DNA from 4 places in the Pseudomonas spartinae genome. Region 1 is predicted to be linked to each of the others. Evidence: riboswitches for the same ligand, from Rfam matches in the RefSeq annotation. Region 1 holds a riboswitch; each other region holds the start of a gene.

Region 1 (7,167 bases):
CACGGGCGGCACCGGCTTCACCGGCCGTGACAGCACGCCGGAAGCGGTCGCCTGCTTGTTGGACAAACAGGTCGACGGCTTCGGTGAGCTGTTCCGGCAGATATCCGTTGCCGATATCGGCACCTCCACCATTCAGTCGCGCGCGCTGGCCGGTCTGGCCAATGGCACCCTGGTGTGCTGCCTGCCGGGGTCGACCAACGCCTGCCGCACCGCTTGGGACGGCATTCTCGGCGAGCAGCTGGATGCGCGGCACCGTCCCTGCAACTTCGTCCCGCACCTGAAACAGATTGCTGCCTGCGAGACCCGTGGATGAGTGGTTGCGATCACCCCGGCCTGTTGCCAATGGAAGCAGCGCTGGAACGCCTGCTGGCGCTGGCAGAGGCGGCGCCGATCGAGCAGGTCGAGCAGGTTGCGCTGGCCGAGGCTGATGGTCGGGTGCTGGCCGAGCCGCTGATCGCAGCGCTGGATCTGCCGCCTTGGGCCAACAGCGCCATGGACGGATATGCCCTGCGGCTGGCCGACTGGAACGACCAGCCGTTGCCGGTCAGTCAACGCATTCAGGCCGGCACTGCGCCTGCGCCCCTGGAGCCAGGAACCTGTGCGCGCATTTTCACTGGAGCGCCGCTGCCTGAGGGCGCCGACACCGTGGAAATGCAGGAAAACGTCGAAGTCGATGAGGCGGGGCGCGTGCATTTTCGCCAGCAGCTGAAGGTCGCTCAGAACGTCCGTGCTCAAGGTCAGGAAACTCGTATCGGCGATTGCGTGCTGCCGGCAGGCACGCGTCTGGGGCCTATCGAACTGGGGCTGGCGGCCTCTCTCGGCGCTGCGCACTTGTCGGTGCGTCGGCGCCTGCGCGTCGCCGTGCTGTCCACCGGGGATGAGCTGGTCGAGCCAGGGCAGGCCTTGGGGCCGGGCCAGATCTACAACAGTAATCGACGTCTGTTGATCGCCTGGCTGCAGCGACTGGGTTGCAGCGTGGTCGATGCAGGCATCCTGCCCGATGACCTGCAGCTCACCCGCGAGGCGCTGGGCGGCCTGGGCGAGGTCGACCTGATTCTCTCCACGGGTGGTGTTTCTGTCGGTGAGGCAGATTTTCTTGGCATGGCCCTGCGCGAGGCCGGCGAGCTGGCGCTGTGGAAGCTGGCGATCAAGCCCGGCAAACCACTGACGTTCGGTCATTACCAGGGCGTTCCGGTCATTGGCTTGCCGGGCAACCCGGCCTCGACACTGGTTACCTTCGGCCTGCTGGCGCGTCCTTACATGCTGCGCCGCCTGGGCGTGCAGCGTGTCGAGCCCCTGGGCTTCGCGGTGCCGGCAGGTTTCGCCTGGCGCAAGCCGGGCATGCGTCGCGAGTACCTGCGGGCACGCCTGGAGCAGGGGCGGGTGGTGCCCTACGCCAATCAGAGTTCAGGCGTGCTGCTTAGCGCCGCCTGGGCCGAAGGGCTGGCCGAGGTGATGGAAGGCAGCACGCTGGCCGAGGGGGATATGCTGCGCTTTATCCCGCTGAGCGAGATTCTCGGCTAGCGCCTGAGTTGCCCGGCCGTGCGAACGGTCGGGCGCTTTAGATTGCGTGGCGAAACTACTGGGTCACATTTATAACGATAGAATTTGCAAATGAGCCTTATAGCGGGCATATTCGCCAGCTTGTAAATTCAATCGACACGGTCGTGCCCATGCTAAGACGCTTCGCACCCCTCGTGCCTCTTGCACTCACAGCCTTTCTCGCTGCCTGCGCCGGCCACGCGCCGCAACCGCAGATCGGCGAAGCCGCGGTCGAGCCAGTTGCTCGTCCGCTCTCCCAGCAGGTCGAGCCTGAGCCTGCCGACGATGAAATCGCCGCGCTGACCGACGACAAACCCTACGAAATGCCGCAGTTGGCTGACAGTCTGCTCGACCTCGGGCGTTCGCTGATCGGTACGCGTTATCGCTATGGCGGCACTTCGGTGCAGTCCGGTTTCGATTGCAGCGGTTTCGTGGGTTACCTGTTCCGCAAGGAAGTTGGTCTCGAACTGCCGCGTTCGACCCGTGAGTTGATCAAGCTGGCCGCGCCCAAGGTGGCGCGCGCCGATCTGGAGCCGGGTGATCTGATTCTGTTCAACGACCGTGGCCGTGGTCGCGTCAGCCATGCCGGCATCTACCTGGGCGATGACCAGTTCATCCACTCCAGCAGCAGCCGCAGCGGTGGTGTGCGTATCGACAGCCTGGACGACAGCTACTGGAACCGCAGTTACCTGCAGGCCAAGCGCGTCCTGGCACTGGCTCCGGTGGAAGAGCAGGTCGCCGCCAAGCGCCACAACTGATGGGTCACGGCGTAACCCAAGGGTTGCGCCGTTCGTCGTGAATCGGCAGAGTAGAGCGCACTCAGGCTCTGGATCGCCTCGCTTATGCCCGTCACGACCCGTGTTGCCCTCATTTCTCTCGTGCTGCTGCTGAGTGCCTGTAGCAGCCGCGCACCTTCTCCTCAGCCGACCTATATTCCTCCGGTGTCTTCTTCCGCCTATCAGGGCGGTACTGATGATGTGTTGTTTCGCGCGCTGGGGTTGGTCGGCACGCCTTATCGCTATGGCGGTAACACGCCAGAGGGTGGCTTCGACTGCAGTGGTCTGATCGGCTATGTATACCGCGATGCTGCGGGTATCCGCCTACCGCGCTCGACCCGCGAGCTGAGTGCGATGCGCACTCCGGACGTTCGCCGCGATGCGCTGCAAAGCGGTGATCTGGTGTTCTTCGCCACCAATGGCGGGCGCGCTGTCAGTCACGCCGGTATCTACGTCGGCGAGGGGCGTTTCGTACATGCGCCGTCCACGGGCGGTACGGTGCGTCTGGACAGTCTCGACAACGTCTACTGGCAGCGTGTCTACCTCGATGCCAAGCGTGTGATCACGCCCGAGCTTGCCCGCAATCCCTGACCAGCCATGGCCGAGCCCATTCGCCTGCCGCCTCAGCCCGAGGCTTGCGAGCTGTGCGCACGGCCGGTTGCGCTGACGCGTCATCATTTGATTCCCAAAGCACTGCACGACAAGGCCTACGTGCAGAAACGCTTCGCTCGCCACGCGCGGATCACGGCCACGCTCTGGGTCTGTCGCGCCTGCCATAACCAGATTCACCGGTTGTTCAGCGAAAAGGAGCTGGCGCTGACCTATAACAGCCGCGACGCGCTGCTGGGTGATGAGCGTCTGCGTACCTTCGTCGAGTGGCTGGCCACCAAACCGGCGGGCTTCACGCCCAGGCATTGAGCGGTCTCGGCGTTGACGCGCAGGGCTGCCAGCCTCTACCCTGCGCGCCTTGCTTCAGGTGCCCCGAGTTGCCGTCAAGCGCGCATGAGGGGTGAAACAGGGAAGCCGGTCCGAATGCCGGCGCTGCCCCCGCAACGGTAGGTGAGTCAAACACCGCTCACGCAGTCTGCAACGCCACTGTGCTCTGCACGGGAAGGCGCGGTGTCGAGCCTTTGGGTTCACTCACGAGCCCGGAGACCGGCCTGTCGCAATTTCACGGCATCGCGGAGGGCGTTGTCCGGCCGACGCTCCGGTTTCCCGGGGTGTGGGTGTTTCCTGTCTTCCGCTCGCCTGACCAGCCATTGGCGCCTGGGTGAGAACGTGCGGATCATCGCGACCTGCTTTCTCATCGCCGCTCATGCTGTTTAACCAACAGCAGACGCGGGTGCCTGATGTACAGGAGCACAGCATGAACGAGTCCAGCGAACGCGATGCCCGCCACAAGGCGCGCATGCAGCGCAAGAAAGCCCTGATCGACGAGAAGATCGCCCAGGCTCAGGACGAATACGGCCTGCTGCTGGTGCACAGCGGTAATGGCAAGGGCAAGAGCAGCAGCGCCTTCGGCATGGTCGCGCGCGCCCTCGGTCATGGCCTCCGGGTCGGCGTGGTGCAGTTCATCAAGGGCGCTGCCAGCACCGGTGAGGAAACCTTCTTCAGGCGCTTTCCCGAAGAGGTCAGCTACCACGTCATGGGCGAGGGCTTTACCTGGGAAACCCAGGATCGTCAGCGGGATATCGCCAAGGCGCAGGAAGCCTGGGCTGTGGCCCAGCGCCTGCTCAGCGACGAGTCCGTCGGCCTGGTCGTGCTGGACGAGCTGAACATCGCCCTCAAGCATGGCTACCTCGAACTGGACGCGGTGCTGGCCGATATCGAGGCCCGGCCGCTGCTGCAGCATGTGGTGGTGACGGGCCGTGGCGCCTTGCCGGGGATGATCGAGGCGGCCGATACGGTCACCGAGATGAGCCTGGTCAAACATGCCTTCAAGTCCGGGGTTAAGGCTCAGAAGGGCGTCGAATTCTGATGGCTGCACGTCACTGCCCGGCACTGTTGATTGCCGCCCCGGCCTCCGGCCAGGGCAAGACCACCGTGACTGCCGCCCTGGCGCGCCTGCATACGCGCCAGGGGCGGCGAGTGCGGGTATTCAAGTGCGGTCCGGATTTTCTCGATCCGATGATCCATGCCCGTGCCAGTGGCGCGCCGGTGTACCAGCTCGATCTGGCCATGGTCGGTGAGGGCGAGAGCCGTCGATTGTTGTGGCAGGCCGCAGGCGAGGCCGATCTGATTCTCATCGAAGGGGTGATGGGGCTGTTCGATGGCAAACCCTCGGCGGCCGATCTGGCGCGTCGTTTCGGCGTGCCGGTGCTGGCGGTGATCGATGGCGCAGCAATGGCGCAGACCTTCGGTGCGCTGGCCCATGGCCTGGCCACCTTCCAGCCAGACCTGCCTTTTGCCGGCGTGCTCGGTAACCGCGTGGCCAGCACCCGTCATGGCGACATCCTACGCGATGCATTGCCGCCCAGCATTCGCTGGTTCGGCGCCTTGCCGCGTAGCGCTGCGGTGGAACTGCCCAGTCGTCACCTGGGCCTGGTGCAGGCAGACGAGCTGGCTGATCTGGACGCGCGCCTGGATGCCGCTGCCGATGCGCTGGCAGCTACCGCCGACGTTGATCTGCCGCCGGCAGTGAGTTTTGCCGCGCCGGTGATTGAGCCGCCACCTGAGCTGCTGGCCGGAGTTCGTATCGGCGTGGCGCGTGACGCGGCGTTCGCCTTTCTTTATCAGGCCAACCTCGACCTGCTGCACGCACTCGGGGCCGAGCTGCATTTCTTCTCGCCACTGAGCGACCGCACGTTGCCTGACGTGGACAGCCTTTATCTGCCGGGCGGTTATCCCGAGCTGTACCTGTCCGAGCTGGAGGGCAATCAGGCCATGGCTGACGCGATTCGTGCCCATCACCGGGCCGGCAAGCCGCTGCTCGCCGAATGTGGCGGCATGCTCTACTTGCTCGATGAGCTGCGTGACAAACAGGGCGCCAGTGGGCGCATGCTCGGTCTGCTCAGCGGCAGCGCGGCATTGCAGGCCCGCCTGACGGCTCTGGCCCTGCAGGAGGTGACGTTGCCGGAGGGTGAGCTGCGCGGCCACAGTTACCACCACTCGCGGCTGGAAAGTCCATTGCAGCCACTGGCGCTCGGCCGCTGCCCGAATGGCAAACCAGTGGCCGAGGCGGTGTACCGCCTGGGTCGACTCACCGCCAGCTATATCCACTTCTACTTGCCGTCCAACCCGGAGGCAGCCGCTGCGCTGTTGCGTCCGTGACCGACCACGCTTTCAGTCTTGAGGAGCGCGCCGCGGTGTACCGCGTCATCGCCGAGCGCCGTGACATGCGCCACTTCGCCGGTGGTCAGGTGCCGCCCGAGGTGCTGGCGCGCCTGCTCGAAGCGGCGCACCACGCGCCCAGCGTCGGTCTGATGCAGCCCTGGCGTTTCCTGCGTATCAGCGATCGGCCGTTGCGCGAGGCGGCCCATGCGCTGGTGGAGGCCGAGCGGGTACGCACCGCCGAAGCCCTGGGCGAGCGTTCGGATGAATTCATGCGGCTCAAGGTCGAAGGTATCCGCGATTGCGCCGAACTGCTGGCGGTGGCGCTGATGGACGGGCGTGAAGCGCATGTCTTCGGACGACGCACCTTGCCGGAAATGGATATGGCCTCGGTCGCCTGTGCCATTCAGAATCTCTGGCTGGCCGCGCGGGCCGAAGGGCTGGGGCTTGGCTGGGTCTCGCTGTTCGACCCCGAGGCACTCGCCGAGCTGCTGGGGATGCCGGCCGGCAGCAAGCCGGTGGCGCTGCTGTGTCTGGGGCCGGTGCATGCCTTTTACGAAAAACCGATGCTGGTGGAAGAGGGCTGGGCCAAGCCGCGGCCTCTGGCCGAGTTGCTGTTCGAGAATCGATGGGGAATACAGGGTGACTGAACGATGAGCCTGGCGCTGATCACCTGCGCCGGCGTGGCGCTGGACGCCGCGCTGGGTGAGCCCCGGCGCGCGCACCCGCTGGTGGCTTTCGGGCGTCTGGCCGAGCGCCTGGAGCAGCGCTTCAATCCCGCCGGCGGCGGTTGGCGCAGCCATGGCGTCACGGCCTGGTGTCTGGCGGTGCTGCCGCTGACCTTGATCACCTGGTTGCTGACGCAGGTCAGTTCACTGGGCTGGGCGGTGGAGATCCTGGCCCTGTACTTCGCCCTTGGCCTGCGCAGCCTGTACGAACATGCGCAACCGGTGGCGCAGGCGTTGCGCCTGGGCGATCTGGCCCTGGCGCGTGAGCGCGTCGGCTGGATGGTCAGCCGTAACACCGCCGAACTGGACGCCACGGGCGTGGCCCGCGCCGGTACCGAATCGGTGCTGGAGAATGGTTCCGATGCGGTGTTCGCCGCCTTGTTCTGGTTCATCGTCGCTGGCGCGCCGGGCGTGGTCCTGTATCGCCTGAGCAATACCCTCGATGCCATGTGGGGTTATCGCAACGACCGCTTCGAGCGTTTTGGCTGGGCCGCGGCGAAGATCGATGACGTGCTCAATTACATTCCTGCACGCCTGGTGGCGCTGACCTATGCACTGCTCGGGCGCACCGCCCTGGCCCTGCGCTGCTGGCGCAAGCAGGCCCCGTTGTGGGACAGTCCCAATGCTGGCCCGGTGATGGCCTCTGGTGCAGGCAGCCTCGGCGTGAGCCTGGGCGGTGCGGCGGAGTATCATGGCGAGCGGCATGAGCGCCCGCAGTTGGGCGAGGGCCCGGCGCCGCGTGCGCGGGATATCGAGCGGGCGATGAATCGAGTCGTCGCAGGCGTTGGCTTGTGGCTGGTGTGCCTGATCCTATGGGAGGTCTGGGTTGCTTGAGCATGGAGGTCGACTGC
Region 2 (7,167 bases), on a different contig from region 1:
ACCATGTATGCCAGCCAGATCGGTTCGGCGCTGGAAGTGGGCCTGCTGTCGCTGGCACTGGCCGATCGCATCAACGCAATGAAGGAAGAGCGCACGCGCATCCTGCAGGAAGCCGGCCGCAAGCTCGAAGCGTTGAACCAGGAACTGGCCGACAGCAACCGGTTCAAGGACGAGTTCCTCGCCACCGTCACCCACGAGTTGCGCACGCCGATGAATGGCGTGATCGGCTCGCTGGAGCTGATGCAGACGGTGAAGATGGACATCGAGCTGGAGCAGTACCAGAAGACCGCGGCGGCGTCCGCACGCGACATGATGCGCATGGTCAACGACATCCTCGCCCTGACCGAACTGCAGGCCGGCAAGCTCTACCCGCGGCGTGAGGCGTTCAGCCTGCGCGGGTTGTTCGACGGCCTGCGCGCCCAGTACGCGCCGCGTGCGGAAGAGAAGGGGCTGACCTTCACCCTGGAACTGGATGACCACCTGCCCGATACCCTGGAGGGCGACGCGGCCAAACTGGCTCAGGCCCTGGGTTACTTGCTGGACAACGCCATCAAGTTCACCAGCGACGGTGGCGTGGTTCTGCAGGTCGGCCGTGCCGGCAGCGTGGGCAGCAGTCTGCCGCTGAGCGTGGTGGTCAGCGACAGCGGGATCGGTTTCACCCATGAGGGCGACCTGTATCAGCGTTTCCATCAGCTCGACGGCTCCATGACCCGCAAGTACGGCGGCCTCGGCATCGGCCTGGCGATTTGTCGACAGCTGGTCGACCTGCTCGGCGGCAGCCTCAGTCACGAGTCACAGCCTGGCGTCGGTAGCCGCTTTCGCCTCAACGTGCCGCTGACCCTGCCGGAGCAGCAGGCGGCGCCGGCTGCGCGTCCGCCGCGCGCACCGACTGGCACGGTGCAGCGCCAGGCGCAGCAGTGCACGGTGCTGATCGTCGAGGACAACGCGATCAACCAGCTGGTGACCCGTGGCATGTTGCTCAAGCTCGGCTACCGGGTGCGCACCGCCGACAACGGTGCCGAGGCGCTGGAGCTGCTGCGCGGCGAAACCGTCGACGCCGTGCTGCTGGACTGCCAGATGCCGGTGATGGACGGCTTCGCCACCTGCCGGGCGATCCGTGCGCTGCCTGGTTGCGTCGAGTTACCGGTGCTGGCGATCACGGCGCATAGCCACAGCGGCGACCGTGAGCGCTGCCTGGCCGCAGGCATGAGCGATTACCTGGCCAAACCGGTGAAGTTCGAGGAGCTGCGCATCCTCCTGCATGAATGGGTGCTGTGCCATGCCGCTACGGTTTCCGGCGGTTCCGCGCCGGCCTGAGCGGCGGCCTGCTCCAGCTCGTCTGCTTCCCGATTCAGCGGCAGGTTTGGCCGGATAGCCTCTTTAGCCATGGTCTGAATCCTGATTCACTGCATACATGTGAATCAGGATTCAGACCATGGCTTATCGCATCACTGAAGCTCGACTCGACCGCGATCATGCGCAGCGCCAGCGCATCCTCGATTGTGCCTTGCTGCGGGTGGCCGCGGGTGGTTTCGCCGCCCTGACCATGCAGGCACTGGCCGATGATGTCGGTATCGCCACCGGCAGTCTGTACCGGCACTTTCGCAGCAAGGGCGAACTGGCCGCCGAAGTCTTCGCCGCTGCCAGCCAGCGAGAGGTCAACGCCCTGGCTGCCGCCTTTCGTGGTCCGGGGCGTGCCAGCGAGCGCCTGCGCATCGGTCTGGAACAGTTCGCCGCCCGCGCCTGGCACAGCCGCCGCCTGGCCTTCGCGCTGATCGCCGAGCCGGTCGATCCGGAGGTCGACGAGCAGCGCCTGCTCTATCGCGAAGCCTACGCCGAGCTGTTCATCGATTTGCTGGAGGAGGGCGCCGCTGCCGGCGAGTTTCGCCTCGAGCAGATCGGTCTTACGGCGGCCTGCCTGGTCGGTGCGATTGCCGAGGCGCTGGTCGGCCCCCTGTCGCCACCTGCCCGCGCCGCTCGCGAAGCGGGTAGGCCCACCCTGGAGCTGGCGCAGGTCAGCGCCAGCCTTGCCACCTTCTGCCTGCGCGCCGTCGGCGCCGAGGAGCTCACGCGATGAACCACAGCCTGAATGCCGAAACCCACGAGGTGTTCAACCAGGTGCCGAGCCTGGACGGTGCCAACCTGTATCGCCTCGACCTGCCCTTGCAGGAGTGGACTCGTCGTTACGACGGCGGCTGGGCCTACGAGCGCCTGAGCGCCTATGGCGCGCTGACCGGCGGCGCCCTGATGCAGGCCGGCTTTCTCGCCAACGAGAACAAGCCGGTGTTCAAGAGCCATGATCGTTACGGCAATCGCATTGACCTGGTGGAGTTTCACCCGGCCTATCACGAGCTGATGCGCACGGCGGTCGAGCATGGCTTGCCGTCGCTGCCCTGGACCGATCCGCGCGCCGGTGCGCATGTCGCCCGCGCCGGCCTGACCTACCTGCACAGCCAGGCCGAGGCGGCCAGCGGCTGCCCGCTGACCATGACCTTCGCTGCGGTGCCAGCCATTCGCTTGCAGCCCAACGTGGCCGAGCAATGGCTGCCGAAGATCCTCTCCACCGAGTACGACCCGCGCAACCTGCCGATGGAGCAGAAGGCCGGCGTCACCATCGGCATGGCCATGACCGAGAAGCAGGGCGGCACCGACGTGCGCGCCAACACCACCCGCGCCTATCCCATCGGCTTGGGCGGGCCGGGGCAGGGCTACGAACTGGTCGGCCACAAGTGGTTCTGCTCGGCGCCGATGTGCGACGCCTTCCTCACCCTGGCCCACACCGACAGGGGCCTGTCGTGCTTCCTGTTGCCGCGTCACCGCCCGGACGGCACGCGCAACCAGTTCTACATCCAGCGTCTGAAGAACAAACTGGGCAACTGGGCCAATGCCTCCAGCGAGGTGGAATACCGTGGCGCCTTCGCCTGGATGCTCGGCGAGGAAGGGCGTGGCGTGCCGACCATCATCGAGATGGTGGCCATGACCCGCTTCGACTGCATGGTCGGCTCCAGCAGCCTGATGCGCCAGGCACTGACCCAGGCCGCGCACCACTGCGCGCATCGCCTGGTGGGCGGCAAGCTGCTCGCCGACCAGCCGCTGATGCAGAACGTGCTGGCCGACCTGGCGCTGGAGAGCGAGGCCGCGCTGGCGCTGTGCATGCGCATGGGCCGTGCGCTCGACCACGCGCATGACGCGCAGGAAGACAAGTTCGCTCGCCTGGTCACCGCCGTGGGCAAGTACTGGATCTGCAAGCGCGCCCCGGAAATGATCTATGAGGCCAGCGAGTGCATGGGCGGCGCCGGTTACGTCGAAGAAACCATCCTGCCGCGTCTGTATCGCGAAGCGCCGGTCAACTCGATCTGGGAAGGTTCGGGCAACGTGCAGTGTCTGGACGTGCTGCGCGCGCTGTCCAAGGAGCCGGGCGTGCTCGACGCGCTGTTCGCCGAACTGGGTGATGGCCACGGCGATGCTCGCCTGAAGGCGCATATCCAGCGCTTGCAGGCCGATTTTGCCGACACCGCCGACATCCAGTACCGCGCTCGCCAACTCACCGAAGACATGGCCGTGGCGCTGCAGGCCAAGCTGCTGCTGGAGGCGGGCAACAGCGTGGTGAGCGATGCCTTTATCGCCAGCCGCCTGGAAGGGCGTGGCCGGGTCTACGGCACCTTGCCGCGTGGTGTCGACGTCGAGGCGCTGTTGGCGCGCAGTGCGCCCCACCTGGCCTGAGCGAGTGCCGAGGGCGGATTGCCTGGCGCGCTGTTTTTTAGCCGGGCAGGCGAGTAATCTTGCGGCCGATGGTTCTGCGTGCACGCCTGTGACGCGGATGAAAAGGGAACAGGGTGCGGCGAATCTCGCCAATGCCCTGGCTGCCCCCGCAACTGTAAGCGGCGAACGATGCCCTCATGCCACTGACTTCGGTCGGGAAGGCGGGCGAAGTGCCAAGCCGTGAGCCAGGAGACCTGCCATCGACAACGGGCGTTTTGCCTACCCTTCATCCGAATCGTCGCGCGGTGGGCGCGGCAAAGGAACTCGCATGCATATCGAACCGGGCGTCGTCGAAGGCGCCAAGATCCTGCTCAGCTACGCAACGGCCGTCACCGCTTTCGGCCTGACCGCCAAACTCGCCCTGGACAGCGTCCGCAACAATGGCGGCGTCGCCGCCCTGGCGCTGCGCAGTCTGCTGACCACCGCTCTGGTGTTCTGCTTCTTCGAGGTGTTTCCGCATCATGCGGTGGGCGTTTCCGAGGTACACCTGATCCTCGGCTCCACGCTGCTGCTGCTGTTCGGCGCCGGTGCCACGGCCATCGGCCTGGCCGCGGGGCTGTTGCTGCAGGGCTTGCTGTTCGCCCAGTTCGACCTGCCGCAGTACGGCATGAACGTCACCACGCTGTTGATCCCGCTGTGGGGCATCAGCCTGCTGGCCAAACGCATCGTCGCGCCGGGCACCGCCTACGTCGATCTTTCCTACAAGCAGGCGCTGGCGCTGTCGACTGCCTATCAGGGCGGCATCGTTGCCTGGGTCGCGTTCTGGGCCTTCTACGGTCACGGTTTCTCCAGCGAGAACCTGGCGGCAGTGGGCAGCTTTGGTCTGGCCTACATGAGCGTGATCCTGATCGAGCCACTGGTCGACCTGGGCGTGCTGGCCGCTGCCAAGGCCATGTCGCGTTTCAGCCAGGGGCCGCTGTTCAACGTGCGCCTGCACCAGGCGGCCTGACCCCGCCGCTCAGCGGCGGCGCTGCCAGATCATCTTGCCGGTATTGCTCTCGGTGACCAGGTACTGGTCACTGAAGCGGTAGTAGGCGGCGGGTTGATAGTCGGCGGCGCCTGCCAGGCGCACCATCAGCATGCCGTCCTGGCTGCGCCAGTGGCCGCTGTACTGCACTTCGCCCGGGCTGTCGTAGCTCCAGTCGCTGCCGCCGCCAGCAGAGCGGCTCCACTGGGTGACGCTGCCGTCGGCGTTCAGCTGCAGGGTCATCAGGGTGTTGAACGAGGCAAAGTTGGCACCGCCGCTGTTGATGATCTTCTCGTGCACCCAGGTGCCGACCAGCGCCGGGTCCTGCGCGCCGGCAGCGGACGGCGTCGCCGCCGTTGCTGCGGCTTCGCGTTTGAACAGCGCCTGGCGTTCCAGCACCTCGCCGTTGCGAGGGTTGCGTGCGGCAATACTGGTATTGAGCATGGCATTGGCGTAGGTGGCGTTCATGTTGGCCAGCAGCAGGCCGGACTGGGGATCGCTGATCTCGGCACGCAACACCTGGCCGTCGTAACGCCCCCTGAGGTTCAGGCGCAGGGTGCGATTCTCCACGTACTGCCCTTCGACCTGTTCGCCCTGCTGGCGCAGGATCAGCTCGGTAGGCTGGCCATCGAGGGTGGCCCGGTAATGCCCATCGAGGTCTCCGGACCAGGCGCTGACGCATGAGGCGCTGGCCAACAGCAGAACGATTGCACGACGCATGAAGATGACCTCTGACAGTTTGATCCAAGACTAGTCGCTGCTAGTGAGGGGCGAGGGTTGTCGCGCTATGTTTTCCTCTCCGTATGCAGGCAAGATAGGCGCGTACGTTCAGTCAGGAATATGCACAGTGAAAGCCTGCTCAGATGATTTCATCATTGCCCACACCCCCGAAGAGGCAGTCGACCGCCTTGCCGCCCTGCACCAGGAAGCCACCGGTGCGTTGAGCCAGGCGCTCAAGCGTTACCTCAAGGAGCGTATCCGCCCGGATGCCAGCGAGCATTGCCTGTTCCGTTATCCCGAACTGCGCCTGACCTACCTGTGCCAGGGCGAGGTGCCGACCACCGTGCGCGCCTACGCCAAGGTGCAGATTCCGGGTACCTACGCGATCACCGTGACCCAGCCGGCAGCGTTTCGCAAATACCTGCTCGAGCAACTGCGCCCGCTGATGAGTGACTTCACCCTGCGTGTCGAGGTCGGTCGCAGCCAGCAGAACATTCCCTATCCCTACGTGGTCGAGGGCGGCGATGAACTGGCCGGCAGTGGCGTAACCGCCGCCGAACTGGCGCGGGTATTCCCCAGCACCGACCTGTCCGCCGCCACCGACGGTACCGCTGACGGCCTTTACGACTGGGAGAACATCGACCCGCTGCCGCTGGCGCTGTTCGACGCCGCGCGCACCGATTTTTCCCTCAAGCGCATCCAGCACTACACCGGCAGCGACTGGCATCACGTGCAGCCGTGGATCCTGCTGACCAACTACCACCGCTACGTTGACCAGTTCATTCGTCATGGTCTGGACATGCTGGTGGGCAACTCGCGCTTCACCCGCATGGTGCTGCCGGGCAACGTGGTGGTCGAGCGGGGCATGGCCGAAGGCGAGATGCAGGCCATCATCGAGAACGTGGTCTGGCACCGTTACCAGATGCCGGCCTACCACCTGCAGGCCGAGGACGGTCACGGCATCACCCTGGTCAATATCGGCGTCGGTCCGTCCAACGCCAAGAACATCACCGACCACCTGGCCGTGCTGCGTCCGCACTGCTGGCTGATGATCGGCCACTGCGGCGGCCTGCGTCAGTCGCAGACCATCGGCGACTACGTGCTGGCCCACGCCTACATGCGCCGTGACGGCATCCTTGACCGCGTGCTGCCACCGAACATTCCATTACCGGCGCTGGCCGAAGTGCAGCAAGCGCTGCAGGAGGCCGCCAAGCTGGTCACCGGCGAGCAGGGCGACGAGCTGAAGAAGCGCCTGCGCACCGGCACCGTGCTGACCTACGACGACCGCAACTGGGAGCTGCGCTGGGCCCAGGAGCGACCGCTGATCAACCTGTCGCGTGCGGTGGCGGTGGACATGGAGAGCGGCACCATCGCCGCCCAGGGCTATCGTCTGCGGGTGCCCTACGGCACGCTGCTGTGCGTGTCGGACAAGCCCCTGCACAGCGAGATCAAGCTGCCGGGCGCGGCCGGCGCCTTCTACGAGCGCGCTGTGACCCAGCACCTGCACATCGGCATCGCGGCGCTGGAGCTGATGCGCAGCCAGCTGAATTCGTTGCATTCGCGCAAGTTGCGCAGCTTCGACGAGCCGCCGTTTCGCTAGGGGGATGATCTGACGGCGTGGCCTGGCGCACAGTCCGGCCACGTCTGTGCGGCGTTCGTTCACGCTCGGGTTTAAACTCGCGCCGTCATGGACGAACGAGGCGATACGCATGGAACAG
Region 3 (7,167 bases), on a different contig from region 1:
CGATGCCAACGAGGTGCGTGACCTGCTCTCCTGGCGATTGGCCGGCTACCTCCTGTTGTTTGGCGTACTGCCCTCGCTGCTGCTGTGGAAGCTGCCGCTGGCGCGCCGTACCACGCGCTGGCGCGGTCTGCTGAGCCGTCTGGCGATGGGCGTGGTGGCGCTGGCGGTGCTGCTCGGCGTGGCCTTGGCGCAATACCAGGGGCTGGCCTCGCTGCTGCGCAACCATCACGAGCTGCGCCTGCTGGCGGTGCCGAGCAACTACCTGTCGGCGAGCTATGGTTACTTGCGCGATAGCGTCGCCAGCGGCAACCAGCCGTGGCAAAAGATCGGCGAAGATGCCCAGCTCAATGCCGCCTGGAAGCAACATCGACGCCCCTCGTTGACCGTGCTGGTGATTGGCGAGAGCGCGCGTGCCGACCATTTCGGCGTGCTTGGCTATTCGCGCGATACCACGCCGGAGCTGGCGCGCCAGGCTGACTTGCTGAGCTACCCGCAGGTGACCTCCTGTGGCACGGAAACGGCCGTATCGGTGCCCTGCATGTTCTCGCGCATGGCCCGTCACGATTACTCGGCCAGCGTCGCCGAGCATCAGGATGGTCTACTCGATATCCTCCAGCGCAGCGGTCTGAAGGTCACCTGGCTGGACAACCAGTCCGGCTGCAAGGGCACCTGTGATCGTCTCGAGAACCGTAACCTGCGCGACAGCAAAGACCCGCAGTTCTGTAACGATGGCGAATGCCACGACGCGATTCTGGTCGATGGTCTGCAGCATTATCTGGATCAGCTGCAGGGCGATGCGGTGCTGGTACTGCACCAGATGGGCAGCCACGGGCCGGATTACTACAAGCGTTATCCACAGGCGCTTCAGCGCTTCGAGCCGGTCTGCGCGAGCAATGCCCTCAACGATTGCTCGCAGCAGGACATCATCAACGCCTACGACAACACCATCGCTTACACCGACCACGTGCTGGCCGGCATGATCGATACGCTACGCGCCCACTCCGACACGCTCGATACGGCGTTCATCTACCTGTCCGACCATGGCGAGTCGCTGGGTGAGTTCAACCTCTACCTGCACGGTACGCCCTATGCGCTGGCGCCACCGGAGCAGACCCATGTGCCGATGCTGATGTGGTTCTCCAAGGGTTATCAACAGGACTTCGCGCTGGATCAGCAGTGCCTGCGTCAGGCCAGCAGCCAGGCGTATAGCCAGGACAATCTGTTTCACTCGATGCTCGGCCTGTTGCAGGTCGATACGCAGGAATATCAGCGCGGCTTGGATCTGTTCGCTAACTGTCGGGAGTAGTTCCAGGTGCCGCGCGGGTATGCCGCTCAATGAGCGAGGCCTGAGGTTGTTAACAAAGTGTGTGGATCATGTTGTGGGTATCTTGCGGGTAAAGCGCTGTAGCCCTTGAATGGCAGGGGTTGTAGCGCTTTGATCAATAAATAATCCAGAGGCTTTGAGTTATTCACTGCTGCTTTGGACAAAGCTACGCACAATCTGTTGATAAGTATCTCCAGGCCTTTGTATTAAAGGCCTGTAGCGATTTGTACGTTTTTTCTCCAGCAGTTTGCTCGGTGGGCGAGTTGATCAGTGGCGTCAGTCGTGACCGGGGCGATAGAGGTGTTTGTGCCGGGCGTCGTACAGCGCCGACTCGGCGAAGGCCCCCGGGTCGAGCACGCGTCCGACGAGTATCAGCGCCGTGCGCCGAAAGTCCTTGGCGGCGACCTTCGTTTCGATATCGGCCAGGGTGCCCAGTACCCAATCCTGATCCGGCCAGCTCGCCCTGTGGATAACCGCGATGGGGCAGTCCGCGCCATAGTGCGGCAGCAGTTCGCTGACGATGGCCGGCAGTTGGCGTACGCCAAGATGAATGGCCATGGTCGCGCGGTGCCGCGCCAGGTCGTGCAGTTGTTCACCCTCGGGCATCGGCGACGTGGTGCCGTAGCGGGTCAGGATCACCGTCTGGGCGATGCCTGGCAGGGTCAGCTCGCTTTCCAGCAACGCGGCGCAGGCGGCGGTAGCGGTGACGCCGGGGATGATCTCGAAGGGAATACCCAGGGTGCGCAGCTCGCGAATCTGCTCGCCGATGGCACCGTACAGTGAAGGATCGCCGGAGTGCACGCGAGCCACGTTCTGGCCGCGTTCGTGGGCTTCGCGCAACAGGCTGACGATTTCGCCAAGGTTCAGCTCGGCGGTGTTCACTACCTGCTCGGCACTGTGCCCCTGCAGCACTGCTTCGGGCACCAGCGAGCCGGCGTAGAGAATCACCGGGCACGAACGAATCAGGCGCTGGCCCTTGACGGTGATCAGCTCGGGGTCGCCGGGGCCGGCGCCGATGAAGTAGATGGTCATGCAGGTTCTCTATCGAAAGTGGCCAGCGCACAGGTGGCGCTGGCGCTGCGGTTCTTCATGCCGAGCAGCTGGGCGTCGCTGCCCAGGCGAGCGGCGAGTGCCAGGGCGCAGGGTTCGGCGACGGCGGGGCTGCCGGTGCTAGCTTGAGTGAGCAGGCTGGCGGTGTTCGCAGCCTGGTAGGGCGCGAGGTCGTCGGGGGAGAAGAACCACAGCCCCAGGTCCAGGCGCATGGCCAGTTCATGCAGCCCTGGCTCGTCGTGCTTGTGCGCGATGCTGGCCAGTCCCGCCAGGTTATCCACAGTCAACTCATGGCGGGCCAGGCTGCGAGCCAGCAGGTCAAGCAGCTCCTCCTGTGCACAACCACGGCGACAGCCCAGGCCGGCAACCACCCTGAGGGCGGCGGCGGGGTGATCGAGGTGGCTGCTGGTCATGAGCGGCATTCGTGTCGGAGGGGAACCTAGCTCATCATGGCACCTGCCAGCGGTCAACCGCGATTGACCGGCCGCCGCGGCCTGCGTAGCCTTCTCGCTTTCGAGGTTCTTCCGGGCAAATCGCCGGGAGGCTAAGAGGGAACAGGGTCGACGCCCTGGCTGCCCCCGCAACTGTGAACGGTCTTAAGCCCTTCGATATGCCACTGCCGTCAGGCGGGAAGGTGAAGGGTTCGCAACGCGCAGACCGTGAGCCAGGAGACCTGCCTCGATAATCAGCCATTTGCTCGGACGGGGTGATCCGACGCGGCCAGCACGCTCCTGCGTGCCTGCCTGCGCATACCCGTCCGCCGAACTTACCGACGCCACGGGGCCCTTCATGAAAACCCTCGCCAAACTGCCTGTCACCATCGTCACCGGTTTTCTCGGTGCCGGTAAAACCACCTTGCTGCGCCATCTGCTGGCCAATGCCGGCGGCCGCCGTATCGCGGTGATCGTCAACGAGTTCGGCGAGCTGGGCATCGATGGCGAGATCCTCAAGCAATGCTCCATCGGTTGCAGCGAGGAAGAAGCCAACGGTCGCGTCTTCGAACTGGCCAACGGCTGCCTGTGCTGCACCGTGCAGGAGGAGTTCTTCCCGGTGATGCGCGAGCTGGTAGCGCGTCGTGGCGACCTCGACCATATCCTCATCGAGACCAGTGGCCTGGCGCTGCCCAAGCCGCTGGTGCAGGCCTTCAACTGGCCGGAAATCCGCAACGCCTGCACGGTCGACGCGGTGATCACCGTGGTCGACAGCCCGGCGGTAGTGGCCGGCACCTTCGCTGCCTTCCCCGATCAGGTGGACGAGCAGCGCAAGCTCGACCCCAACCTCGACCATGAGTCGCCGCTGCATGAACTGTTCGCCGACCAGTTGGCCAGTGCCGACCTGGTCATCCTCAACAAGGCCGACCTGCTCGACGCCGAGGCGCTGGCCGCCGTGCGCGCCGAAGTAGCCGAGGAGCTGCCGGCGGCGGTGAAGGTGATCGAGGCGCACAGTGGCGAACTGCCATTGGACGTGCTGCTGGGCCTGAACAGCGAAACCGAGCTGCATATCGACAGCCGTCGCACCCATCACGACGATGAAGACGAAGACCACGATCACGAGGAATTCGACTCGTTCCACGTGGAACTACCGGAAGCCGAGGAGGCGCGCCTGCTGGCTGCGCTGAAGGACGCCGTGGCCAAGTACGGCATCCTGCGGGTGAAAGGCTTCGCTGCCATCCCAGGTAAGCCGATGCGCCTGCTGGTGCAGGGCGTAGGCCAGCGCTTCGACCGTCACTTCGACCGCGCCTGGCAGGCCGACGAGCCGCGCACCAGCCGCCTGGTGGTGATCGGCCAGCAGCTCGACCGCGCGGCCATCGAGGCCGAGCTGCAAGCCGCGCTGGCTTGAGTGGTTGTGGGAGGGGCTTTAGCCGCGACTAGCAGCGAACCCGGTCGCGGCTAAAACCCCACCCACAATTTCGCCCGCTCCACGGAACGACCATGCATCTATTGCGCACCCAGCCCGGCGCCCAACTGCCGGCCGACAGCATCGCCGACCTTGGCCAGACGCCTGCCGAGCTGGTGATCCTGTGCACGGGGGATTCGCACCTGTCGCTGTTGGCCGAAGCGGCGCGGCAGCTGCCGGCCGACTACCCCAGTCTGCGTCTGGCCAGCCCGGCGCAGCTGAGCAACAACGCTTCGGTGGATTACTACGTCGAGCAGGTGCTGCAGCACGCCAGGGTCATCCTGATTTCGGTGCATGGCGGGGTGAGCTACTGGCGCTATGGGGTCGAGCGCCTGGTGGAGCTGGGCGAACGCGGCGCCACGGTGATCATGGTGCCGGGCGATGACAAGCCCGACCCGGAGCTGAACGCCCTCGGCAACGTCGCCGAAGAAGACAGCCAGCGCCTCTGGCAGTACCTGCGTCAGGGCGGGCTGGACAATGCGCGTCAGCTGTTCCGCTGCATCGGCAGCCGCTGGCTGGGGCGTGCGGACACCTGGCTGGAGCCGCAGCCGTTGCCGCGTGTCGGCCTCTATCACCGCAATGCCAGCCCGGCCACGCTTGGCGACTGGCAGGCACAGTGGCAGCCCGGCGCGCCCGTGGTGGCGCTGCTGTTCTATCGCAACCACGTACAGTCGGCGAATACCGCTTTCGTCGATACCTTCTGCGAACACCTGCTCGCTCAGGGCCTCAACCCGCTGCCGATCGCTGTGGCAAGCCTCAAGGAGACGGCCTGTCTGGAGCAAGTGCAGGCCTGGCTGGATGAAACCAATGCCGCGCTGATCATCAATACCACCGGGTTTGCCCTGTCCAACCCCGAGGCACCGCAGGCACGGGTGTTCCGCCGTGACATCCCGGTACTGCAGGCCATCTGCTCGCTGGACAACCAGGCGCAGTGGCAGGCCAGTGCGCAGGGGCTCGGTTCGCGCGACCTGGCCATGCATGTGGTGCTGCCCGAGCTGGATGGCCGGCTGATCGGCCCGGCAATCAGCTTCAAGGGCCTGGCCTGGCGCAGCGAGCGCAGCCAGAGCGACGTGGTGTGCTACCAGGCGCATGAGTCGGGTATGGCCTATGTCGCGGAATTGGCGCGAAATTGGTGCCAGTTGGCGATCAAAAGCAACGATCAGAAGCGAATCGGCTTGATCCTGGCCAACTACCCGACCCGCGACGGGCGCATTGGCAACGGCGTGGGGCTGGATACGCCGGCTGCCGCGCTGAATATCCTCCGTGCTCTGCAGGCGCAGGGCTACCCGGTGGATAACCTGCCGGGCAGCGGCACCGAACTTGTCCACAGCTTGCTCGGCGGCGTTACCAACGACCTCGATGGCCTGGATACGCGGTCCTGTGCGCAGAGTCTGGCGCTGGATGACTACCTGGCGTTTTTCCACAGCCTGCCGCTGGCCAACCAGCAGGCGATACGTGAGCGCTGGGGCGAGCCGCAGCGCGACCCGATGTTTCGCAGCGGGCGGATGATGGTCGCCGGCCTGCGCTTCGGCCTGACCTTCGTCGGCATCCAGCCGGCGCGCGGCTATCAGCTTGATGCAGCAGCGGTGTACCACGACCCCGACCTGGTGCCGCCGCACGGCTATATCGCCTTCTACGCCTGGCTGCGCACGGCCTTCGCCGCTGATGCGCTGATCCACGTCGGCAAGCACGGCAATCTGGAATGGCTGCCGGGCAAGAGCGTCGGCCTGTCCGAAGGCTGCTGGCCGCAGGCGCTGATTGGCCCGCTACCCAACGTCTATCCCTTCATCGTCAATGATCCGGGCGAGGGCGCGCAGGCCAAGCGGCGTACACAGGCGGTGATCATCGACCACCTGATGCCGCCTTTGACCCGCGCCGAAAGCTACGGCCCGTTGCGCGATCTGGAGCGCCTGGCCGACGAGTACTTCGAGGCCAGCCAGCTCGACCAGCGTCGCGCCGTGGAGCTGCGCGGCGAGATTCTGACCAAGGTGCGCGAAGCCAGCCTCGACCGCGAGCTGGGCCTGCAACTGAACGACGATGCCGATAGCTGGCTGCCGCAGCTCGATGCCTACCTGTGCGACCTCAAGGAATCGCAGATTCGCGATGGCCTGCATGTGTTCGGCGAGTCGCCCAGTGGACAACTTCGTCGCGACACCCTGCTGGCGCTGCTGCGCATCCCCCGTGGCGACGGCCAGGGCGCCAATGCCAGCCTGCTGCGTGCGCTGGCGCGTGGCCTGGAGCTGGGCCTCGACCCGCTGGACTGCGACATGGGCCAGCTCTGGGCTGGGCCGCGTCCACAGGCCTTGCTGGCTGTGGATAACAGCCTGTGGCGCAGCGTTGGCGATACCCGTGAGCGCCTGGAGCTGCTGACGCTGAGGCTGATCGAGCAGCGTCTGGCGGGCGAGCGCAGCGAAGCCTTTGGTGATGAGGTGGCGTTGATTCTCGACGGCCTGGCCGGGCACGTTGCGCCCTTGCTCGATGCCTGTGGCGGTGCCGAGATGGGTGGCTTGCTGGCGGCGCTGGAAGGGCGTTTCGTCCCGGCAGGGCCAAGCGGTGCGCCGAGTCGCGGGCGTCTGGATGTGCTGCCCACTGGGCGCAACTTCTTCACCGTCGACGTGCGCCATCTGCCCACGCCGACTGCCTGGCGCCTCGGTGTGCAAGCCGCTGACCGTTTGCTCGAACGCCATCTGCAGGATGAGGGCGATCACCTGCGCCAGCTCGGCCTGTCGGTATGGGGCACGGCGACCATGCGCACTGGCGGCGACGACATTGCCCAGGCCCTGGCGCTGCTCGGCGTGCGCCCGGTTTGGCAGCCTGGCAGCCAGCGCGTCGAACGTTTCGAAGTACTGCCGCTGGAGCAGCTGGGCCGGCCACGGGTGGATGTCACCCTGCGCGTG
Region 4 (7,167 bases), on a different contig from region 1:
GGAACCGCAGCGGGTCAAGGCGCTCGGTGCGCTGTCGGTGCCCTTCGGCGGCCGGCCTAAGCGACCGGCCATCGACATGATGCGCGAAGCCTACGCCGGGCGTTTTCATTACATCCTCTACTTTCAGCAGCCGGGGCTGGCCGAGGCGGAACTGGACGAAGACATCGGCCGCAGCCTGCGCCTGCTGCTCGGCGGCCTCGGCGATGCCCTGCTGGCGACGGACAAGCCGGCCGATGCGCGGCTGTTCGACGGCATGCCGGACGACCTGCCGCCGCCGCCCTGGTGCAGCGAAGCGACCTTCGCCCACTACCTGCGCACCTTCGAGCGCCACGGTTTTCGCGGCGCGCTGAACTGGTACCGCAATTTCGAGCGCAACTGGCAGCGCACTGAACCCCTGGCCGGGCTGCAGGTGGCGCAGCCGACGCTGTTCCTGCTTGGAGAGAACGACCCGGTCGGCCGCTTCGAGGCGCCGACACTCAAGCGCATGGCCGACCAGGTGCCGCGCCTGGAACGCCACGATCTACCCGGCGCCGGCCACTGGCTGCAGGCCGAATGCAGCGAGCGGGTCAGCGCCCTGCTGCTGGACTTCCTGCTCAGGCACTACCGTTGACGGCGAAATGGATAGCAGATTGGGCTGTTTTCCTGGCATCAGGTAAACTGCCGCATCTTTTACGCCTATAACGATTCGCCTGATGCCGACCACTTTCCACGAGATCCCCCGCGAGCGCCCGTTGACGCCGCTGCTCGACAGCGCCAACACGCCGGACGAACTGCGCCGCCTGGCCGAAGCGGACCTGGAAACCCTCGCTGACGAACTGCGCCAATACCTGCTCTACAGCGTTGGCCAGAGCGGCGGGCACTTCGGTGCCGGCCTCGGCGTGATCGAGCTGACCATCGCCCTGCACTACGTCTTCGACACCCCCGATGACCGCCTGGTGTGGGACGTCGGCCATCAGGCCTACCCGCACAAGATCCTCACCGGCCGCCGTGAGCGCATGGGCAGCCTGCGCCAGAAGGACGGCCTGGCCGCCTTCCCACGGCGCGGCGAGAGCGAGTACGACACCTTCGGCGTCGGCCACTCCAGCACCAGCATCAGCGCGGCACTGGGCATGGCCATCGCCGCCCGTCTGAAGGGCGAGAAGCGCAAGAGCGTAGCGGTGATCGGCGACGGCGCACTGACCGCCGGCATGGCCTTCGAGGCGCTCAACCACGCCACCGATGTCGGCGCCAACATGCTGGTGATCCTCAACGACAACGACATGTCGATCTCCAAGAATGTCGGCGGCCTGTCCAACTACCTGGCCAAGATCATCTCCAGCCGCACCTACGCCAGCATGCGCGAGGGCAGCAAGAAGATCCTCTCGCGCCTGCCCGGCGCCTGGGAAATCGCGCGCAAGGTCGAGGAACACGCCAAGGGCATGCTGGTGCCCGGCACCCTGTTCGAGGAACTGGGCTGGAACTACGTCGGCCCCATCGACGGCCACGACCTGCCCACGCTGCTGGCCACCCTGCGCAATATGCGCGACCTCGATGGCCCGCAGTTCCTGCATGTGGTGACCAAGAAGGGCAAGGGCTTCGCCCCGGCCGAGGCCGACCCCATCGGCTATCACGCCATCACCAAGCTGGAACCGGTGACCCCGGTCGCCGCGCCGAAGAAGCCAAGCGGCCCGAAATACTCCAACGTGTTCGGCCAGTGGCTATGCGACATGGCCGCCGCCGACAACCGCCTGGTCGGCATCACCCCGGCGATGAAGGAAGGCTCCGATCTGGTGGCCTTCAGCGAGCGCTTTCCCGATCGTTACTTCGACGTGGCGATTGCCGAGCAGCACGCCGTAACCCTGGCCGCCGGCATGGCCTGCGAAGGCGCCAAGCCAGTGGTAGCGATCTACTCCACCTTCCTCCAGCGCGCCTATGACCAACTGATTCACGACGTGGCCGTGCAGCACCTCGACGTGCTGTTCGCCATCGACCGCGCCGGCCTGGTCGGCGAAGACGGCCCGACCCACGCCGGCAGCTTCGACCTCTCCTACCTGCGCTGCATCCCCGGCATGCTGGTGATGACCCCGAGCGACGAGAACGAGCTGCGCCGCATGCTCACCACCGGCCACCTGTTCGACGGCCCGGCCGCCGTGCGCTACCCGCGCGGCACCGGCCCCAACGCGCCGCTCGATGCTGGCCTGGCGCCGCTGGAGATCGGCAAGGCAGTGGTGCGCCGCCAAGGCAAGGGCGTCGCCCTGCTGGCCTTCGGCGTGCAACTGGCCGAAGCCCTGCGCGTCGGTGAAACCCTGGACGCCACGGTGGTCGACATGCGCTTCGTCAAACCACTGGACGAAGCCCTGCTGCGCGAACTGGCAAGCAGCCACGCGCTGCTGGTGACCATCGAGGAAAACAGCATCATGGGCGGCGCCGGCAGTGCGGTCAGCGAATTCTTCGCCGCCGAGAACCGCCAGGTAGCGATGCTGCACCTGGGTCTGCCGGACTACTACGTCGAACACGCCAAGCCGAGCCAGATGCTCGCCGAATGCGGCCTGGACGACGCCGGTATCGAACGCGCCGTACGTGAGCGCCTCGCCCTCCTGCAGGCCTGAGCATGAAGCCCGCTCATCGCTAAATGAGCGGCGCTTGCTTGTGATTCATATGCGCGCGCACTAAGGTGCGCGCCATTCATGTTCCGCCAGGGTGCGCTGCGCAAGCGGCGTTAAACGGGAAGTCGGTGCGATGCCGACGCTGCCCCCGCAACGGTAATCGATGGCAAGCGCTGAGCTTGCGCCGCGTCCAACAGCCACTGGGCCCAGCCTGGGAAGGCGGACGCGGGTCGACAGCCCGGAGACCGGCCAAGGCGGTGCGACTGGTGTTGCGGAGGGCGACACGGTCAAGCGCTGCCCTGCCTGCGCTTGCGTCTACCCTCCTCGAACGTCTGCCGACCGTTGAGGAAAGAGAATGAAACTGTCCCGTCTGGCTCTGGCCATCGCCGTCATGCCTGGTCTTTCGCTGGCCGCCGAGCCCTATGTCGCCGAGCCGCTGATCGTCACCTCCGGACGCCTGGCCGAACCGCAAGCGCAGACCACTGCGGCCACGACCGTGTTCGAGCGGGACGATATCGAGCGTCTGCAGGTCAGCAGCGTCGCCGAGTTGCTGGAGCGTGTGCCAGGTCTCAGCATCGTCCGCACCGGTGGTGCTGGCAGCCAGACGGGCGTTTTCCTGCGCGGTACCAGCACAGCACAAACCCTGGTGCTGGTCGACGGCCAACGTATCGCGGCGGCCTCCAGTGGCACCAGCAGCCTGGAGTTCCTTGCCCCGGAGCAGATCGAGCGTATCGAGGTAGTACGTGGAGCGCGTTCGGCACTCTATGGTTCGGACGCCATTGGCGGCGTGATTCAGATATTCACCCGCCAGGCCGATGGCCAGGGCCTCAAGCCTTACGCGCGCCTGGCGGCTGGCAGTGACAGCACCTACCAGCGCAGCCTCGGTCTCTCCGGCGGCGACGAGCGCACCCGTTTTCATCTGGGCGCAGCCCTGGACGAGACCGCCGGCATCGACGCCACTCGAGACGGTTTCGGCGCCAATGGCGACGACGATGCCTACCGCAACCGCTCGCTCAGCCTGAATCTGTCGCACCGATTCAATGACGATCTGCAGGTCGGGCTCAGTGCTCTCGATCAGCGTGGCCAGGTGGAGTACGACGATGTCTTTACCGGCCTGCTGCCGACAACGGACTTCCAGGTCAGCAGCCTTTCCGGGTTCATCGACGGCCGCCTCAACGAGCGCTGGAGCAGCCGCCTGGAAATGGGTCACAGCAAAGACCAGCGCGACACGGGTGATGACTCACCGGCAGCGCCAGACTATTCATTCTTTACGTACACCACCTATCGCGACTCGGCGAGCTGGGTGAATACCCTGACCCTCACCGACCACCAGCAAATTCTGACTGGCGCCGACTGGTATGAGGATCGCCTGCAAAGCAGCGCGGACTTCGCGGAGGATTCACGCTGGAACCGTGCGGCCTTCGTGCAACACCGTTACACCGGCGACACCTTCTCGACCGAGCTGGGATTGCGCCACGACGATAACCAGCAGTTCGGCAGCGAAAACACCTGGAACGCGGCACTGACCCTACCTCTTAACAGTGCCAACGACCTGATTCTGTCGTACAGCGAAGGTTTCCGAGCGCCGACCTTCAACGATCTCTACGATCAGTGGTACGGCAACCCCGACCTCGCGCCGGAACGCTCCAAGAGCTACGAGCTGCAATGGCGCAGCCGCTACAGCAACACAGGATCGTTGCAGGCTTCCGTGTATCGAACTGATATCGAGGACGCCATCGTCCTGGATCAGAACTTCATTCCACAGAACGTCCAGACAGCCCGGATTCATGGCTTCGAAGCTGCCGTACAGCAGGAACTGTTCGGTTGGCAGAGCAGTCTCGCTCTAGCCCTGACCGACCCGCGTGACCGCGCCAACGGCCATACCCTGCAACGCCGCGCCAAACGCACGTTGAACCTGGACCTCGACCGCCGCTTTGGCGATGTGTCGGTGGGCGCAGGCTGGCGTGCAATCAGTGGCCGCTACGACGATGCCGACAACGAGATCGAAATGAGCGGCTACGGTCTGCTAAGCCTGCGCGCCGCCTGGCAGGCCAATGAGGAACTGGGGCTGAGCCTGAAGCTGGATAATCTGCTGGACAAGGATTACGCAGAAGCGACCTACAGCACAGCCAATGGCCGTTTCGGCTACAACAGCGCCGGGCGTACCGCGCTTTTCGCCGTAACCTGGACGCCGCAACTCTGACCTTGGCGCGTACGGCGCATCCTACGACCGCTGTAGGGCGCCCCGGGCGCGTCGCCTGAGAAGGGCTACCGTGCCCCCGCCATCCGCTCGCAGAGCTTCTGGATGGCCCCGAGCATCTGCCGGCTGGGCCGCTCCAGGCCCTTGTCCGGCACAGCCCAGACCTGTCCCAAGCGCACGGCATGCACCTGCGGCCAGGCTTGCCAGGCGCTCAGTTCGGCATTGCTGCCACCCAGAATCACGTCCGGGTCACGCGCCAGCACCGCCTCCACGCTGACCTGCGGCGCCGGTTGCGGCAGGTCGGCGAACAGGTTGCGCGCTCCGCAGACGTGCAAGGCGTCGCCGATCAGCTGCTCACCGCCGATGGTGTAAAGCGGTTGGTGCCAGATCTGATAGAACACCTTCAGCGGCTGCTCACGCCGATAGCGCTGGCGCAGCGCGGTCAGTTCGGCCCGATACTCGGCGGCCAGGCGCTCGCCCTGCTCTGCCCGACCAATGCGCTGGCCAATGCGCACGAAGGCCTCGCCAAGTTGATCGAGGCGCTGCGGCTGGATGATCAGCAGGTCGATGCCGAAACGCTGCAACTGCGCCTGCTGCGCCGGCGGCACGCTGCCGGGTGCGATAAGGATCAGATCCGGCGCCAGCTGCAACAGTCGCTCGAACTCCAGCTGGCCATAGCGCCCGACGGTGGGAAGATGCGCCAGCGCAGGCGGACGCTCATCACTTTCGAGCACGCCGACCAGCAGGTCGGCAGCATCCAGGTCGAGCATGATTTCACTGAGCGAGGGCGCCAGGCTGATCACCCGCTCGGCCGCAGCCAGCGGCAGCGCCAGCAGGCAAAGCGCGAAGAGCAGCGCGCGCATCAGCCCAACTGACGGGGAATACGGTAGAGGCTGTGCAGCACGATGGACGACAGCGCCAACAACACCAGGGGAATCGCTTCAAGGCCGGCCAACACTGCCAGGGCGGCGATCCAGGCCGGTAGCGCTGCGCCAAGCAGAGCACGCAGGCGGACGCGATCGAGTTCCAGCCAGGCGGCCGGCTCCTGATCGCTGTCGAGCGCGTTCTGCGTGGCGATCAGAGCATGCTTGTATGCAGAAAACAGCGGCAGGCTGACGAACATCGAGGCCAGGCCGGCAATGAACATCGGCATGCTCAAGACCGTGTGGGCACCACCGCCGAACAGCAGGTTGAAGACCAGCAATGGCGCCAGGGCCACGCCCAGATGACGCCACCAGAGCAGCGCCAGCCGACGTTTCACCTGGCCTCGGGTCACAGGCTTTCCTCGGTCTCGCCCTGATGCTGGTTGCCCAGCATATGGCCGAGCTTGCCGGCCTTGGTGGCCAGGTAACGCTTGTTGTAGGGATTGTGTGCGATCTGCAGCGGCACGCGATGATCCACGGTGATGCCCATGTCACCCAGGGCCTTGACCTTGCGCGGGTTGTTGGTCATCAGCTTGAGGCTTTGCACGCCCAGGTGTTCGAGCATCGGTAGGCAGATGGCGTAGTCACGCTGGTCGGCACCGAAGCCCAGGCGCTCGTTGGCCTCCACGGTATCGGCGCCGCCATCCTGCAGCTCGTAAGCGCGGATCTTGTTCAGCAGGCCAATGCCTCGGCCCTCCTGACGCAGGTACAGCAGCACGCCACGGCCTTCGTTGGCGATGGCCTGCAGCGCAGCCTGCAGCTGGGCGCCACAGTCGCAGCGCAGGCTGAACAGGGCGTCGCCGGTCAGGCATTCGGAGTGCAGGCGACCGAGCACCGGGGCACCATCGGCGACGTTGCCGAAGGTCAGGGCGACGTGTTCCTTGCCGGTGGCCTCATCGAGGAAGCCATGCATGGTGAACACACCGAAGGGTGTAGGCAGTTGGGAGGCGGCGACGAACACGACGGACACCGAATACTCCTAGCAATGAGTACGAAACAGGGCCGGCATTGTATCAGCAGCCCCCGCTGGCGGGTCAGTCAGAATTGCCGATCATCAGTATCGAAACCGTCAATAAGCACGATCAGAGTCGCTTCAAAGTCTCGCGGGCCAGAGCAGTGCCAGGCAGAAACAGGCAAGGAAGCGGAATCTACTGACTGCATGAGCAGTACTCGCTTCGCGCGCCCGGCTGGGGTCTCGCTAAAACGGGTTGGCCGCACACGGCCTGCTGGGCCTGTATCTAACGCGTCAGAAGCGAAACGCAGCAGACTTTGGCCTGACGCTCAAATCTTGGATTCGAGCACCAGCATGCCCTGCTCCTCGCGCCAGCCAACCCGACCGAGAAAGCTCATGCCCAGCAGCGCATCGCTTGGCGCGCCGCCCTCGAGCACCACGGCATCGACGCCAAGCACTTCCAGATCGCCCACCTTGACCCGGTCGAGCGTCACCCGCCAGCCACGG

What was found. Region 1 has a riboswitch for cobalamin ahead of cobO (cob(I)yrinic acid a,c-diamide adenosyltransferase). Riboswitches for the same ligand answer to the same signal wherever they lie in the genome.
Region 2: another riboswitch for cobalamin. It lies ahead of ACN8M7_RS16100 (energy-coupling factor ABC transporter permease); the one in region 1 lies ahead of cobO (cob(I)yrinic acid a,c-diamide adenosyltransferase).
Region 3: another riboswitch for cobalamin. It lies ahead of cobW (cobalamin biosynthesis protein CobW); the one in region 1 lies ahead of cobO (cob(I)yrinic acid a,c-diamide adenosyltransferase).
Region 4: another riboswitch for cobalamin. It lies ahead of ACN8M7_RS21660 (TonB-dependent receptor domain-containing protein); the one in region 1 lies ahead of cobO (cob(I)yrinic acid a,c-diamide adenosyltransferase).

Annotation. Positions count from the first base shown of each region.
Region 1 covers NZ_CBDAMB010000006.1:41,638-48,804, reverse strand. The annotation lists gene moaB (molybdenum cofactor biosynthesis protein B) at 1-313, shown strand, start outside; gene ACN8M7_RS14485 (molybdopterin molybdotransferase MoeA) at 310-1,524, shown strand; gene ACN8M7_RS14480 (C40 family peptidase) at 1,674-2,300, shown strand; gene ACN8M7_RS14475 (NlpC/P60 family protein) at 2,385-2,909, shown strand; gene ACN8M7_RS14470 (hypothetical protein) at 2,916-3,236, shown strand; cobalamin riboswitch at 3,276-3,496, shown strand; gene cobO (cob(I)yrinic acid a,c-diamide adenosyltransferase) at 3,685-4,296, shown strand; gene ACN8M7_RS14460 (cobyrinic acid a,c-diamide synthase CobB) at 4,296-5,588, shown strand; gene bluB (5,6-dimethylbenzimidazole synthase) at 5,585-6,238, shown strand; gene cbiB (adenosylcobinamide-phosphate synthase CbiB) at 6,242-7,150, shown strand; gene cobD (threonine-phosphate decarboxylase CobD) at 7,143-7,167, shown strand, end outside.
Region 2 covers NZ_CBDAMB010000007.1:65,309-72,475, forward strand. The annotation lists gene ACN8M7_RS16085 (hybrid sensor histidine kinase/response regulator) at 1-1,317, shown strand, start outside; gene ACN8M7_RS16090 (TetR/AcrR family transcriptional regulator) at 1,436-2,077, shown strand; gene ACN8M7_RS16095 (acyl-CoA dehydrogenase family protein) at 2,074-3,723, shown strand; cobalamin riboswitch at 3,776-3,978, shown strand; gene ACN8M7_RS16100 (energy-coupling factor ABC transporter permease) at 4,031-4,711, shown strand; gene ACN8M7_RS16105 (hypothetical protein) at 4,721-5,449, opposite strand; gene amn (AMP nucleosidase) at 5,517-7,049, shown strand; gene ACN8M7_RS16115 (hypothetical protein) at 7,159-7,167, shown strand, end outside.
Region 3 covers NZ_CBDAMB010000002.1:585,609-592,775, forward strand. The annotation lists gene ACN8M7_RS06550 (phosphoethanolamine transferase) at 1-1,306, shown strand, start outside; gene cobM (precorrin-4 C(11)-methyltransferase) at 1,601-2,356, opposite strand; gene ACN8M7_RS06560 (cobalamin biosynthesis protein) at 2,353-2,787, opposite strand; cobalamin riboswitch at 2,874-3,069, shown strand; gene cobW (cobalamin biosynthesis protein CobW) at 3,164-4,213, shown strand; gene cobN (cobaltochelatase subunit CobN) at 4,306-7,167, shown strand, end outside.
Region 4 covers NZ_CBDAMB010000012.1:54,195-61,361, forward strand. The annotation lists gene ACN8M7_RS21650 (alpha/beta fold hydrolase) at 1-610, shown strand, start outside; gene dxs (1-deoxy-D-xylulose-5-phosphate synthase) at 693-2,588, shown strand; cobalamin riboswitch at 2,661-2,853, shown strand; gene ACN8M7_RS21660 (TonB-dependent receptor domain-containing protein) at 2,941-4,788, shown strand; gene ACN8M7_RS21665 (cobalamin-binding protein) at 4,854-5,648, opposite strand; gene ACN8M7_RS21670 (hypothetical protein) at 5,648-6,061, opposite strand; gene ribA (GTP cyclohydrolase II) at 6,058-6,678, opposite strand; gene ACN8M7_RS21680 (retropepsin-like aspartic protease family protein) at 6,990-7,167, opposite strand, start outside.